2 regions of the Leptolyngbya sp. FACHB-711 genome follow, and region 1 is predicted to be linked to the other one. Evidence: predicted binding sites of a transcription regulator. Region 1 holds the regulator's gene; the other holds the start of a gene.

The links. Region 1 encodes NtcA, which controls nitrogen genes in cyanobacteria. Its sites were predicted from a motif close to TTTGTANNNNNNNNTACAAA; they were not measured.
Region 2: H6F80_RS03145 (MSMEG_0572/Sll0783 family nitrogen starvation response protein) is a predicted target of NtcA. The motif match lies at 2,327-2,346, and genes of this name have one in related genera.

The regions. Positions count from the first base shown of each region.
Region 1 covers NZ_JACJOR010000358.1:13,296-20,597, reverse strand. The annotation lists gene H6F80_RS14870 (FAD-binding oxidoreductase) at 1-462, shown strand, start outside; gene H6F80_RS14865 (DUF8632 family protein) at 718-1,086, opposite strand; gene rpsN (30S ribosomal protein S14) at 1,276-1,578, opposite strand; gene nth (endonuclease III) at 1,644-2,447, opposite strand; gene rseP (RIP metalloprotease RseP) at 2,491-3,585, opposite strand; gene ntcA (global nitrogen regulator NtcA) at 3,906-4,577, opposite strand; gene H6F80_RS14840 (sugar transferase) at 5,080-5,742, opposite strand; gene rsmI (16S rRNA (cytidine(1402)-2'-O)-methyltransferase) at 6,021-6,908, shown strand; gene H6F80_RS14830 (hypothetical protein) at 7,038-7,302, shown strand, end outside.
Region 2 covers NZ_JACJOR010000104.1:351-7,652, forward strand. The annotation lists partial or broken gene H6F80_RS03135 (helix-turn-helix transcriptional regulator) at 1-679, shown strand, start outside; gene H6F80_RS03140 (MSMEG_0569 family flavin-dependent oxidoreductase) at 918-2,195, shown strand; gene H6F80_RS03145 (MSMEG_0572/Sll0783 family nitrogen starvation response protein) at 2,421-2,903, shown strand; gene H6F80_RS03150 (Nit6803 family nitrilase) at 2,973-3,980, shown strand; gene H6F80_RS03155 (MSMEG_0568 family radical SAM protein) at 4,012-5,124, shown strand; gene H6F80_RS03160 (MSMEG_0567/Sll0786 family nitrogen starvation N-acetyltransferase) at 5,189-5,734, shown strand; gene H6F80_RS03165 (sll0787 family AIR synthase-like protein) at 5,734-6,705, shown strand; gene H6F80_RS03170 (MSMEG_0565 family glycosyltransferase) at 6,729-7,302, shown strand, end outside.

The DNA.
Region 1 (7,302 bases):
ACAATCGTCTATCAAAAATCCGCGCAGGAAGCCACTAAAGGCGTCGTTCTAGGAGAATTCACGTGGAACCACACCACGTTACATGCCCGCAGCATCGATTCATCGATTACCTATCTGCAAACCATCTTCCCCGCGGACAAAGATCTGAAGCTGGTGGAGCACATGTATCACCACTTCGGCGATGAGGTGATGATGCACTTAGAATTTATTCGTGCCAAAGGCACGGTTGTTCCGGCAGCTCTACAGCTTGTGCGCTACACTACACCCGATCGCCTCAACGAAATCATGCGCTACCACGAGGAGCACGGCGCATTTATTGCCAATCCCCATACCTTCATCATTGAAGACGGTGGCAGAAAAACGATCGACCCCATGCAGCTTCAGTTCAAAGAGCAGGTTGATCCCGCCGGACTATTAAATCCCGGCAAAATGCGAACCTGGGATGAACGGATAGAGGGCTAAACGTAATTTTTCTGTTTTGAAGAATGAAGTTGGGTGACAAAGCGGGATTCAATTTTTTTTAATAGGAGCAACCTGATTCATGCCAACGATCGTCCTGCACGGCGATCGTTTTTTGTTGCCTGTTCGGACGGATATGGTTGTCCTATCGGGTATGGCTGTCCTAATTGAGCAAACTGTAGGATGACTTGGCGCAGTGGGATGCTAGACCCAGAGCTTTAAGAATTAATACTTTGCCTCACTGATCCTGCAGTTCTCCTATGGTTCTACAGTCAGCACTTTCGGGCTATCGATGGGGGTATTTTCTTCTTGAATTCGTTTGGAGTACCACCATTCCTTTAGTTCAGGAGACAGCTTTACTGGATAGAGCGTGATGATCGATCGCCCCGAATACTCCTGCCCCAGCACCTCAACCGAGTAGGATGGACTACTTTTTGTTGCCAGATCAGGAACAAACCGTTTGCCAATTCGCCGCCAGCTCGGTTCCTTGCTGCGCCACTGAAGCCGACAGCAGGGCCAGGGTAACTCTTCACGATCGAACAGGCGACAGCAGGGACCAATCACTCGGTAGGTGAAATGTCCACCGGAGCTGTAAAAAATTTGTCCATGTTCAAACGGATGCTGCATCATCTCACAGGCTAAGGCTTCTGGCTTGTAATCTACACTGCACTGGCATTTTCTGGATTAATAGCGTAGCAAAGGATCGGGAAAATTGCGAAAGTTGAGAAATGGCAAAAGAGCGATCGGTGTTTCACGATCGCCCTCCTCTCAAAATAAAATCGGTTAAATTGGGCTGGCTGAACACTCTGGGAGTGATTACCAGCTTGACTTGACCACACCTGGCAGCAAGCCCTGATGCGCCATTTCCCGAAAAACGTGGCGAGACAAACCAAAATCTCGATAGTAGCCTCTCGGACGACCTGTGAGCCAGCAGCGATTGTGGAGGCGCACAGGCGCACTGTTGCGGGGAAGCTGTTGAATCTGACGATGGATTTCCAGCTTTTCCTGCTGAGAGGTTGTGTTTGAAAATTGTTCGAGCAGTTCTTCGCGCTTTTGAGCGTATTTCGCCACGAGCTTTTGGCGTTTTTTCTCACGCTCGATCATGCCTTTCTTAGCCATGAAAGAATTACGTTGTTCCTATTTAGACAGCATTTACTATACTACCGCAGGTTGTAAGAGCTTGACTACCTCACCTCAATCCGTCCTTCTGGCACAAACCCCACAACAGGTAAAGGAGGCGGCGTGATTTTGGAGCGATCGGCTGAGGGACACAAATCGGCTAACGCACAAACATCACAGGCAGGATTACGGGCATTGCAAACTGCACGACCATGATAAATCAGCCGAATCGACCAGTTTTCCCAGTCGGGCTGGGGCAGCAGCTTCATCAAATCTCGTTCGATCTTGAGCGGATCTGTTTCTTTGGTGAGTCCCAGTCGTCCGCTCAGCCGTTTAACGTGGGTATCGACTGTGACTCCTGCATGGATGTCAAAGGCGTGAGCTAAAACTACATTCGCCGTTTTACGGGCAACGCCAGGCAGGGTCAGCAGGTCTTCCATCCGTTGCGGAACCTCACCCCCAAACTGGGTCATGATCAGGCGGCAGGCAGCTTGGATATTTTTGGCTTTGTTTCGATAAAAACCAGTCGATCGCACCAAAGATTCAATTTCAGCAACATCCGCATTGGCAAACGCCTCAGCATCAGGAAGGCGGCGAAAAAGGGCAGGCGTCACCTGATTCACCCGCTCATCGGTACATTGGGCAGACAGAATCGTAGCAACCATAAGCTGCACCGGCGTCTCATAGTCCAGCGTGCAGGGAGCTTCCGGGTAAAGCCGCTTCAGACGTACCAGAATTTCTAACGCCTGCTGTTTTCGGGCAGAAAGGCTGCGAAGTCTCACGATACAAAGGAAGTAGAGAAAAGGAAACGAGGTGATGGCTACACCGTCATACCAAAAGTGATGGCAGTTCGCGTAGCCCTTGGACAAGCTTGTACGCCCAACTCATCCTAACGTTCATGCTGCCCTGCGACTACTGGAAGAGTCTCTGGAAAATCGCAAGCTGAGTAGTATCGCGAACGATCAGGAAGATTCCTAATCCGAGCAGCAGTACCAGCCCGGTTTGCATCACGTTCTCTTGAATCCGATTGGGCAAAGGCTTACCGCGCAGTCCTTCCAGCAACAGAAACACAAGCTGTCCGCCATCCAGAGCCGGAAGCGGCAGAATATTGATAATCGCTAGGTTGATGCTGATGATTGCCGTGAAGGGAAACAGGCTTCCCGCGTTCGCTGCAACCAAGCCCGCGCCCTGCTCCACAATTTTGACGGGGCCGGCGACCTGCCCTGCCATCGAGGAGAAGTTGGTGATTAGACCAATAAATCCATTCACAGTGGCAAGAAACATTCCCTGAAACTGCTTTGCTGCCAGTCCCAGCACCTCAAAAACGCCATTGGGGCGGCGATACTGAGTTGCATTGATATTGGGGGCAAGCTGTACGCCGATTTTTGCGACGCCATCTTCTCCCGCTTTAGGGGTAATGCTGAGATCAAGCTGTTGATCGCCTCGCTGCACGGTAAATTCAACAGGCTGATCCGGACTGGTGCGAATCGTTTCCATTAGCGATTTAACGGCGTCCTGAGAGGCTCCCAGCGGCTGATCGTTGACTTCTAGGATAATGTCTCCTGCCTGAAGCCCTGCCCGTGCTGCCGGAGATTGTTGAGAAATGATTTCTGGAACTACGACGCCTGGTTGATAATCAAACTGTTCAGGAATGCCGATCGTTGTGAACTGCGCCACAAACACCAGATAGGCAAAAATCAGATTGGCGATCACGCCTGCACTAATTACAATGGCGCGATCGAGCACCGGACGGTTTTTCAGCAGATTTGGATCGTTGGGCGGAATTGTACTATCTGGGTCATCGTCGGGAAAGCCAACAAAGCCACCCAGCGGAATCGCTCGCAGCGCGTATTCGGTGCGCTCACCCTGATACTTCAGCAAAATCGGACCAAAGCCGATCGAAAATCGATTGACGTGAATTCCTTGCAGACGAGCTGCCAAAAAGTGCCCCAGCTCGTGAACCACAATTAACAGGGCGAGAACTGAGATTGTCGCTAATACTGACATAGACCCAGATTAATAAATAGAACCATCTGTAGTCCATTCTAAAGGGCGGTGAGGATTACTACTTCTACCCTGAGGGTTGGGTGGGGGAGGGGGAGATGAGGGGTGAATGGTTATCAGTGTATTTGGCTAACTCAGGTTTTGTTGGAATCGCAAGCTTTCTCCGTTCGGCAACGTTTGTTCGCGTCCGATCGCAAGCCTCCTGTTCCTCTTCTCCAGAAGCATTCGCTTAGGATGAGGTTACTTGGGAAATGAAAGTTCTATCCCTTGTCCTTCCTGTCCTTCTGGGGGCATGGGTGTTTTGAACAGCGACACAGCTAACTTTAAGTGAACTGCTGGCTGAGCGTGACTGGATTGTGAACGGTAATTCTTTTCTTGTGGATCGAAATCATTTGATCCTGACGCAGATCGCCGAGCAGCCGAGTCACAGTGACCCGCGTTGAGCCGATCGCTTCCGCAATTGCCTGATGAGATAGTTTAAGGTCGATCGTAATGCCCTCGGTGGTGGGCATGCCGAAGTCGCGGCAAAGAATCAGCAGGAAGCTGACTAGACGTGATCCCATGTCGCGATGCGCCAGCGTTTCGATCATCATCTCGGTTTGCAGAATTCGGGAGGATAACCCTTGCAGCATCAGCATACAGAGATCGGGGTTTTCCTTCAGGGCTTTCTCGACTTGCTCGATCGGCACAGACAGCAGCTCAACGGGCGTAAAGGCAACGGCATGATAGAAGCGATCAGCACGTTGCCCGGTGATGAGCGACAGAACGCCAAACACGCTGTTTTCACGGAGAAGCGCGACCGTAATTTCCTCACCTGCTTCATACACGCGAGATAGTTTGACTGCCCCTTTTTGCAGGAAGTAAACTCGCTCGGCAGGGTCGCCGGGAAAGAAGATTGTTTTGCCACGATCGTAGGCTTCAACAACAGGTGGAAAAGCACTCCCGCTTAATTGACGAAAGACGTTTGCCAATGGCTTATTTGGTGCAGCTACCATATCCCTTCCCCCAGCCCGCCTTTGAAGATTTCATCTTACCGCCACCTGCTACCAATAAGATCATTCGTTCTAGCCCAATTGGTTCTAACCGACTTTTTACCCCCTGTCCTTCACTCTGGTGTGGAGCAAGTAGGGTTAAGCCAAATGGGATATCGGAACTTCTGTGATAGCTTTCTGACTTTAAATTACTAAACTTAACTCTGAGCGGATTTTTTGTATTAAGTAATACATATCTAGCCCAATCTTGGTCTAAGTGCTGAAAAAGTCAGATTTTAAGGCGAAATAGGGGCAAAAAGTTCCTGTTAAAACCGACTGACTGAGACTGATATTGCTCCAGCAGCTCAAGACAATGCTTCCAAAATTGGATTTGCGAGGGTCAGCAGTGCCAGTTTTGTGAAGGATGTTTTCTAATGCTCTATTTCCCAATTAAATATCACCATTGATTCTGCTGAAGGGGAAACGGCTTCGCATTGTTGTCTGGCGAAACGTTGTCTTCTCCTGGCTAACAGGCTCCCCGACGATTAAGCACAACCTGGATAGTTTTGAAAATCAGCCCTAAATCATAAGCGATCGACCAGCGTTCCTGATAGCGCAAATCTAATTTCACGATTTCCTCAAAATCGGTTACGGTTGATCGACCATTTGCCTGCCATTCTCCCGTGATACCTGGCTTTACCTCTAGCCGCTGCCAGTGGTGAGCTTTGTAGCGGCTCACTTCATTTAGCGTAGGCGGGCGGGTTCCAACCAGGCTCATCTCGCCGCGTAGCACGTTCCAGAATTGTGGCAGCTCGTCTAGGCTAGTACGCCGCAGGAATCGTCCTACTCGCGTAATACGAGGATCGCAATCGTTCTTAAAGATGTAGCCTTGCGCCTGATTTTGAACCTGATGCTGAAGTTTCTCGGCATTCACCACCATCGAGCGAAACTTCCAGATGCGGAACGTTTGTCCGCGAAACCCGCATCGCTCCTGGCTGTAAAAAATGGGGCCGGGATCGCTGATATAGATTGCTACTGCGATCGGGATCAAAACCAGAGCGGTCAGCGTTAAGCCAACCCCTGCGCCCAGAATATCGATCGATCGCTTAGTTCTGCTCTGAACCGAAGGATGAATCTCAGATGCAAATGACGGCAGTAGGGTAACAAATTCAGAATGTGTGAATGACATAGCGCAGCAGCCTCTAGACAACGCCCCAAAAGAGGCAAACCAAAGAACAATTGATTGAACCAGAGCAGTGAGCGCGCCCTTAAACCGCAATTTCGGCAGCTTTGCGCTCTGATAAAAGCAACTGATGAAACCAGAATGCGCTTTGATTCAGGGGCAAGCAACAGCGAAGGTTTCGCTTTATCAACACTTCAAGGACAGCTTTAGAAATAGGGAGCTTCTCCGGGAAAATTACCAGGCAATTTCCACAAGGTTTTGCCTTCCGTGGTTAAGATCCTGGTATGGAGATTCAGTCTGCAACGTTATACATCGTAGGAACCCCGATCGGCAATCTGGAAGACATGACCTTCCGGGCGATCGAAGTTTTACGTCAGGTTGATTTTATTGCGGCAGAAGACACTCGTCACACTGGAAAGCTGCTTCAGCACTTCCAGATCAAAACGCCGCAGATTAGCTATCACGACCACAATCGCCGTAGCCGTCAGGATGAGCTACTGCGTCGCCTTCAACAGGGCAATTCGATCGCGCTTGTGACCGATGCCGGAATGCCAGGCATTTCCGATCCCGGCTATGAGCTGGTAAAAGCCTGTATCGAGCAAGGAATCCCTGCCGTACCGATTCCGGGAGCTTCTGCTGTGGTCACTGCCCTGAGCGCAGCTGGGCTTCCCACCGATCGCTTTGTCTTCGAAGGATTTTTGCCCACAAAAGGCACAGAGCGTCAAGCGCGGCTCATCGCATTGCAGAGCGAAACTCGCACGATCGTGTGCTACGAGGCTCCTCACCGACTGCGGCAGACTTTGAAAGATTTGCGGGAAGAGTTTGGAGGCGATCGGCAAATTGTGCTGGCAAGAGAACTTACCAAACTGCATGAGCAATTCTGGCGGGGAACCCTGGCAGAGGCAGAGCAGCACTACCAGACTCAGGAAGCCTACGGTGAATTTACGCTGGTGATTGCCGGAGGCCAGCCCGCCACACGGGTTTTATCTGAAAGTGCCCTTAAAACTGAATTGCAAGAGCTGCTGCGGCAGGGAATGTCTCGCTCTCAAGCGAGCCGTCAGCTTGCCAGTCAAACCCATTTGCCTCGCCGTGATCTCTATCAGCTTGCTCTGTCGCTGGAAGACGTGTCGCTGGAAGATATGTCGCTAAAAGATTTGAAGAAGACACGATAATGGAAAGCAGCTCTTTTCGGGAGGTCGCCGATCGGGAAGGGGATGAAGACGATCGTAACTCTGTCTCAGCAAACCGCTTCCCCCAAATGCCTCGTTCCTGATGCTATGCCGTCGTTTCACCCAGTGATAATGTCTCGAATTCCTATGCCTTTCCGCTCTGCTCCGCTCAACTTTGGCTTTGTGCTGCTGAGCACCGTTCTGCTCGTGTCAAGCTGTAATGGCTCTGGCAATCAATCGATTACTGCCTCTCCCGATTCCAGTCCTTCGATCGCTGCTTCTCCCCAAACTGAAACTCCTTCAGCCAGTGCCAGCCCGGATGTAGCTCCTACCGGAGAGGTTCAAAATACAACGATTTCTGACAAAGGGGTTGGGGCAGCTCAATTAGGAATCAGGC
Region 2 (7,302 bases), on a different contig from region 1:
AAACTGCGAAGCAACCGTTCCTATTCCTGTTCCTATTCCTACTGTGCCCGCCGACCCTGGCACCGATCCTGAGATCTCGATTTCGATCGCCCTTGCCGAAATTCATCCCCTCGTTACCGGGTTGGGCGGTATTCTGCAAACCCAGCCTACCTCCGATCAGCGTGCCACCCAAATTACGTTAAATATTCCTTATGCTCAGGCGCGCTCGGAGCTGAAACTGCAAGTGCTGTGTACGTCGCCTGTGCTGCAACTGGCATTCACCCATCTGGCAACCACCGCAGGTTTAACACTGTGCGATGATCAGGACGCGCCACTCCTCACCGATGAGATTCAGGCAATTTCCCCCACTCGAAAAGTAATTTGGGTCCGCGGATCGCGATCGCATCCCCCCGACATCCGGGCAAGGGTTGATTTTTCTCTTCAGCCAGAGCAGTTTCGGCAGGCGGTTGAAGCCGTTATGCAGGGACAGACTTGGGGGATTCCAGCAGTTGCCTTGTCCGATCGAGAACTGGAAATCCTACGGCTCCTGACTCAGGGGCACCGCGATCGAGATATTGCCGATCAGCTTGTTATTAGCGAAAGCACCGTCAAATTTCATCTCAACAACGTTCTTACCAAGCTCAAAGCCAAGACTCGTTATCAGGCAGTTTATAAAGCGATCGAGCAGGGCTGGATTTAGTTTGTCGAGCTGCACCTACCAATATCAATAGACTTGGGAATTTCGTATCTGAGAATACAAAGACTTCATAGATAAAAAATCTAGGCTGACAGTAAGTTTATCTACAGCAACTTCTTCAAGGACTTAAATGGGATGCAGAGGTTTCCCGGTGTGGAACTTCGCCCTCCCATCCCTTTGTTTATCAATAGACTGTAAACGCTGTATTCATTTCCCCATCACCCATTTCACCTCAGCAGCTATGAGCAATCACTACTCAGCTATTATTGTCGGCGGCGGACAGGCGGGTCTGTCGATGAGCTATTGCCTGAAAGAACGCGGCATTGACCACATCGTTTTTGAGAAAAACCAGATTGGCTACGCATGGCGCGAAAAGCGATGGGACAGTTTTTGCCTGGTCACTCCGAACTGGCAGTGCCAGCTTCCCGGTTTTCCCTATCCCGGCAATGACCCGCAGGGCTTCATGCAAAAAGAAGAAATTGTGTGCTACATCGAACGCTATGCCGCCTCATTTGAACCACCTCTCAAAGAAGGCGTAGAAGTGCTAAAACTTTGCAGAAATGAAGCGCAACAGTTTGAAGTCACAACTTCGATCGGAGACTTTACGGCAGATCAGGTCGTTGTAGCGATCGGCGGCTACCATGTACCTCGCATTCCGCGTCTTGCCGAATGTCTGCCTGCGCTGCATCAGATCCATTCTTCTGAGTACAGAAATTCCGAATCTTTGCCGGATGGAGCGGTGCTGGTGGTGGGCACTGGACAATCGGGCTGTCAAATTGCAGAGGATCTGCATCTTGCAGGGAGACAGGTGCATTTGTGCGTGGGCGGTGCGCCTCGATCGCCTCGTCGATATCGCGGCAAAGATGTAGTAGATTGGCTTGATCAAATGGGTTATTACGATTTGCCGATCGATCAGCATCCGCAAAAAGAGAAAGTGCGGGCAAAAGCCAATCATTATGTGACAGGCAGAGACGGCGGACGCGAGATTGACCTGCGCCAGTTTGCGCGAGAAGGCATGAAACTGCACGGTAAATTGAAAGCAGCTGAAGGAACCCAGCTCCAGTTTCAAAACGACCTGAAACACAATCTGGATCAGGCAGATGCCGTCGCCGAAAGCATCAAAAAAACAATTGATACGTTTATCGAAAAGAATCAAATCGATGCGCCGATCGAGCCTCCCTATCATCCGGTTTGGGAACCCATCGAGAATTCATTGGCGATCGACTACGAGCAAGAAAATATCCGCACGATAATCTGGTGTACAGGATATCAGTCGGACTTTAGCTGGATCGAAGTGCCTGTGTTTGATGGAAAGGGCTATCCGGGACACGATCGCGGCGTGACTGGCGTTTGGGGACTGTATTTTCTGGGGCTGCCCTGGCTTTATACCTGGGGCTCTGGGCGATTTTCAGGAATTGCGCGAGATGCGACGTATTTAGCGGACTATATGGTGGCTCGTAAACGAGTGGTCGTGGCGCAGGATTGGAGCGTGGTGAATGAGTTTTTGTTGGGTTCGTAGAGGGGAGACAGAGTTCGTTTTAATCGCACAATCTCAATGACCTATCGATTTAAACAGGTTCTAACCCCCGATCGCAGCATTCTTCCCCCACCCTCGATCGCGCACCTGACCCTATCGCCAAATCTTGACGCTCTGTAATTAAAGATACAAAATATTGTGTGAGCAACCTCGTAATCTGACAACACGTCGATCCAATTCACAAACCAATCCACAAAGGAAAATGGTATGCCTGAAGTAACAGCCCCCGCCCATCAAGTTGGTGATTTCTTTGTCGATTATGAAGAGAAAGTATTTCCTGATGTCAAAGCAGAACCGGGTGAGAAAGCACTGGTAACATTTCACACTGTCGCCTTTGAAGGATCGATCGGGTTCGTGAATCTGCTGCAAGCAACTCGTCTGCTGCGAAAAGGCTTTGAAACATCGGTGCTGCTTTATGGTCCGGGCGTGACCCTCGGTGTGCAGCGCGGCTTCCCGAAGTTGGGCGATTCTGCTTTCCCCGGACACCAAAATTTCAACGATCAGCTCAGCAAGTTCATGGCAGAAGGGGGTAAAGTCTATGCCTGCCGTTTTGCGCTGCAAGCCCTGTACGGACACGGCGAACCCTCACTGATTCCCGGCATTCGCCCGATTAATCCGCTTGATGTATTAGACATCATTTTGATGCACCGCAAAGACAACGCTTTTATCCTCGATACCTGGACGGTTTAATCTCCAGTTCGGATTCAGGACAAACTGGGCTAAATTTCCCCACCGTTTGCATCCGCAATTTGTGATTCTATGGATTACTCACGCACGGTTCGCGCCGCAGCAGTCCAGATCAGTCCGGTGCTGTTTAACCGGGATGGTACAACTGAGAAAGTGTTGCAGTCGATCGCCCAGGCTGCAAAAGAAGGGGCACAGATTGTCGTTTTCCCAGAAACGTTCATTCCCTACTATCCCTACTTCTCGTTTGTGCAGCCCCCGGTTCTAATGGGCAAGGAACACATGCGGCTCTACGAAGAAGCTGTAACCGTTCCCGGACCTGTCACCGATGCCGTAAGCCGTGCGGCGCGTTCCTATGGCATGGTTGTGGTGCTAGGTGTGAATGAGCGCGATCATGGCTCCCTCTATAACACACAGCTCATTTTCGATGCAGATGGAACCCTGCTGCTTAAGCGACGCAAGATCACGCCGACTTATCACGAGCGCATGGTTTGGGGGCAGGGAGATGGATCAGGGCTGAAGGCGATCGATTCTGCGGTAGGGCGGATTGGCGCGCTTGCCTGTTGGGAGCATTACAATCCCCTGGCTCGCTTCGCGCTGATGACACAGCATGAGCAGATTCACTGCGCCCAGTTTCCTGGTTCCCTGGTAGGGCAGATTTTTACTGATCAGATTGAGGTTACGATTCGCCATCATGCGCTGGAGTCAGGCTGTTTTGTGATTAATTCAACAGGTTGGCTCTCGCCGGAACAGGTCGGACAAATTACCACTGATGAAAAGCTTCAGCGGGTGCTGAGCGGCGGCTGTAATACTGCCATTATTGGTCCCGAAGGCAATCATCTCTGTCCGCCCATTACCGAAGGCGAGGGCATGATCGTTGCCGATCTCGACTTCTCGCTGATCACCAAGCGCAAGCGCATGATGGATTCGGTCGGTCACTATGCCCGTCCTGATTTGCTGCAATTGCAGATGAATCCTGAGGCAAGGACAATGTTAAACGCAGTATCTTCTGATTCATCTTCTCAATCAGTTTTCCCGTCTTCTTGGGCATCATCCGAAACGCCTTTAGCAATCGACACCTGATTTGCCCGATCATTCACTCATCATTCTCACTATGAATAAGCAAACGCTGATTACTGAACTTCAGTCCTATGGTCTGAAGCTAGTCGATTCGGATGTGGGTGCATCGGGTCGTCAGGGTGGGGCAGGCCCGTCGGATCATAAAGCTGTGACGGTGGATGGCACAACGGTAATGGTTCCGATCTTCAACAGTCCGGCAGCACAGTCACCCTACAGCGTGAGAGTGGATGGCACAATTGCCCTGACGGAAAACGGCAAAGTAGCCGAAATGCTGTTAGAACGTCAGGGAGAACCGATCGCTCCGATTCAATTTCCGCAACAGCCCCAGTTCTATGGTCTGACCACGGCAGAGGGCATTCCCTACTGGAAGATTGCGCTGCTTCACAGTCGAGATGTGCTAGCAACTACCGTGCTACAAACTTGTATGCGCTACAGCGATGCTGCAACGTCCTGTCAATTTTGTGCGATCGGGCAATCGCTCGAAGCAGGCAGAACGATCGCTCGCAAAACGCCAGCGCAGCTTGCAGAGGTCGCAGAAGCAGCCGTGCGGCTAGACGGTATCAAGCAAATGGTAATGACCACTGGAACGCCCAATACGCCCGATCGCGGCGCAGCCTACCTGACTGAATGCGCCAGAGCCATCAAAGCCAGGGTAAACTTACCGATCCAGGCCCAGTGCGAGCCGCCCGACGATTTTGCCTGGTTCGATCGCCTCAAAAATGCAGGCGTTGAAAATTTAGGAATGCACCTGGAAGCCGCTGATCCAGAGATTCGATCGCGAATTATGCCGGGAAAAGCATCTGTGCCTTTAGCCCATTATTTTGATGCGTTTGGGACAGCGGTTCAGGTATTTGGCTGGGGACAGGTTAGCACTTATTTACTAGCAGGTTTGGGAGATAGCTTAGAGACACTTTTGGAGATGTGCGATCGATTGATTCAGATCGGCGTTTATCCCTTTGTTGTGCCTTTTGTACCAATTACGGGAACGCCTCTGGCAAATCATCCGGCTCCTCAAAGTGAATTTATGCAGACGCTTTACGAGCGAGTCGGCGCAATGCTGAAGCAATCCGGGCTGCGCTCGGCAGAGATGAAGGCGGGGTGTGCGAAGTGTGGGGCTTGTTCTGCGCTTTCGACGTATGAGGTTTAGACGTACCTTCTCTTAAAGAGTTTGAAGTTTTCCCGAAATCACGCATCACTCAGGTTCAGCAAATATGAATCGATATCAGTTCAAGCTTGCAACAACGCCTGATGAAATTGCAGCCTATTTTGCCCTGCGCCATTCGATTTTTGTAGACGAACAGCGGCTTTTTCAGGACAGCGACCTGGATGAAATCGATCAGACTGCCTATCCGATCGTGGCTGTGCATTTGCAGGAAGGCTTGGAAAATGAACGGAATCCGATCGTCGGGGTGGTGCGAATCTATGAAACCCAACCTGGCTTCTGGTACGGCGGACGACTGGGAACACACTGCAACTATCGCAAAGGCTGGCAGATCGGCAAAGGATTAATTCACAAGGCAGTCACAACAGCCAACACCTGGGGTTGCGAGCGATTTCTGGCGACGGTTCAGCTTCAAAACGTGCGGTTTTTCCAGCGGCTTCACTGGGAATCCTTGGAAGAAATTACAATTTGCGATCGTCCCCATCACCTGATGCAGGCGGATTTGAATTATTATCCTCCTACGGTTGCTTCGCAGTTTTCCTCGGCAATCGAACCCCGTCCCGTCCTCCCCTTTCAAGCAAGAGAAGCGTCCTGATGCTGTCTACCCTCGTTACCAAGCTGCAAGAATCGATCGGCGTTTTGCACAAGCAAGATATTCAGACTGCCGCCCACTTTCTGCGTCAAACCCCTAACTGGCTTGATGCAGAGGTGCTGCTGGGCGATGACTGCGCCGCGATTCCCGATGGGGAAGCTTATTTGCTGCTGGCAAGCGAGGGAATGATGCCATTTTTTGTCGAGCAGGACCCCTGGTTTGCAGGCTGGTCTGCGGTGATGGTCAACGTGAGCGATATCTATGCGATGGGGGGTCGGCCGATCGCCTTGGTCGATGCGCTCTGGAGCCAGTCGGTTGAACAATCGCAGCAAATCTGGGCAGGAATGCAGGCAGCTGCTCAAGCATATGATGTGCCGATCGTGGGCGGACACACCAACTGCCATAGTCCTTATAATGCGCTTTCTGTCTCGATTTTAGGACGGGCAGAACGTCTGATGACAAGCTTTGATGCTCAGCCCGGTCAGCAGCTTTTAATGGCAGTCAATTTCGACGGGCAGATGCACCCTGAATTTGCCTTCTGGAATGCCGCGACCAAGGCTGATCCAGTGCGCTTGCAGGAAGATCTGGCTCTGTTGCCCGATCTGGCAGAGAAAAGGCTTTGCCGTGCCGGAAAGGACATTAGTATGGGCGGCGTGATTGGCACAACCCTCATGCTGCTCGAAACTTCCGCTTGTGGGGCAGTTCTGAACCTGGACGCAATTCCCTGCCCAGCAGGTGTCTCGCTCGATCAATGGCTAACGGCGTTTCCCAGCTACGGCTTTCTGTTGAGCATTGATTCTGATCATGTCGCAACAGTTCAGGCAATGTTTCGCGATCGTCAGCTCATCTGTGAACCGATTGGCGAAGTGAACTGCACGTCCGAGCTGGTGCTTCGATTGCAGCAAGATTCCATCTGTTTCTGGAATTTGCAGAAGCAGTCGCTTACAGGTTTCACCCCTGCTGTTCCTGCTTGATCCACGTTCCTGCCCGATCCACAATGCGAATTGCCCTGTTCACCTATTCCACTAAGCCCAGAGGCAGCGTGATTCACACGCTCGAACTGGCAGAAGCACTGCATCAGCAAGGGCATCAGCTTTGCGTGTATGCGCTGGATAAAGACGGGCGGGGTTTTGATTACTTTGTAGGAGGAACTGCATCGCCTCGATCGCTGGCTTGCCGCTATCAGCCTGTTCCAGCAGGAACCGCCCCGCCGGAGATCGATCGCCTGATTCAGCAGCGGATTCAGGAGTTTGTTGATTTCCTGGAGCATCATCTTCAGTCTGAGAATTACGACATCTTTCATGCTCAGGATTGCATTAGCGCAAATGCCTTAGCAGCGTTACGCCAACGTGGGCTCGTGCATTCGTTCGTGCGTACCGTTCACCATATCGAAGATTACAACAGTCCTTATCTTCAGCATTGCCAGGAACGATCGATTCGTGAACCGGATTTGTGTTTTTGCGTGAGCGATTACTGGCAGCAGCAGCTTCTCCAGCAGTATGGAATTCACGCGCCCAGAGTGATCAACGGCGTAAACTGCGATCGATTCACCCCGGTATCCTCGGCTCAGG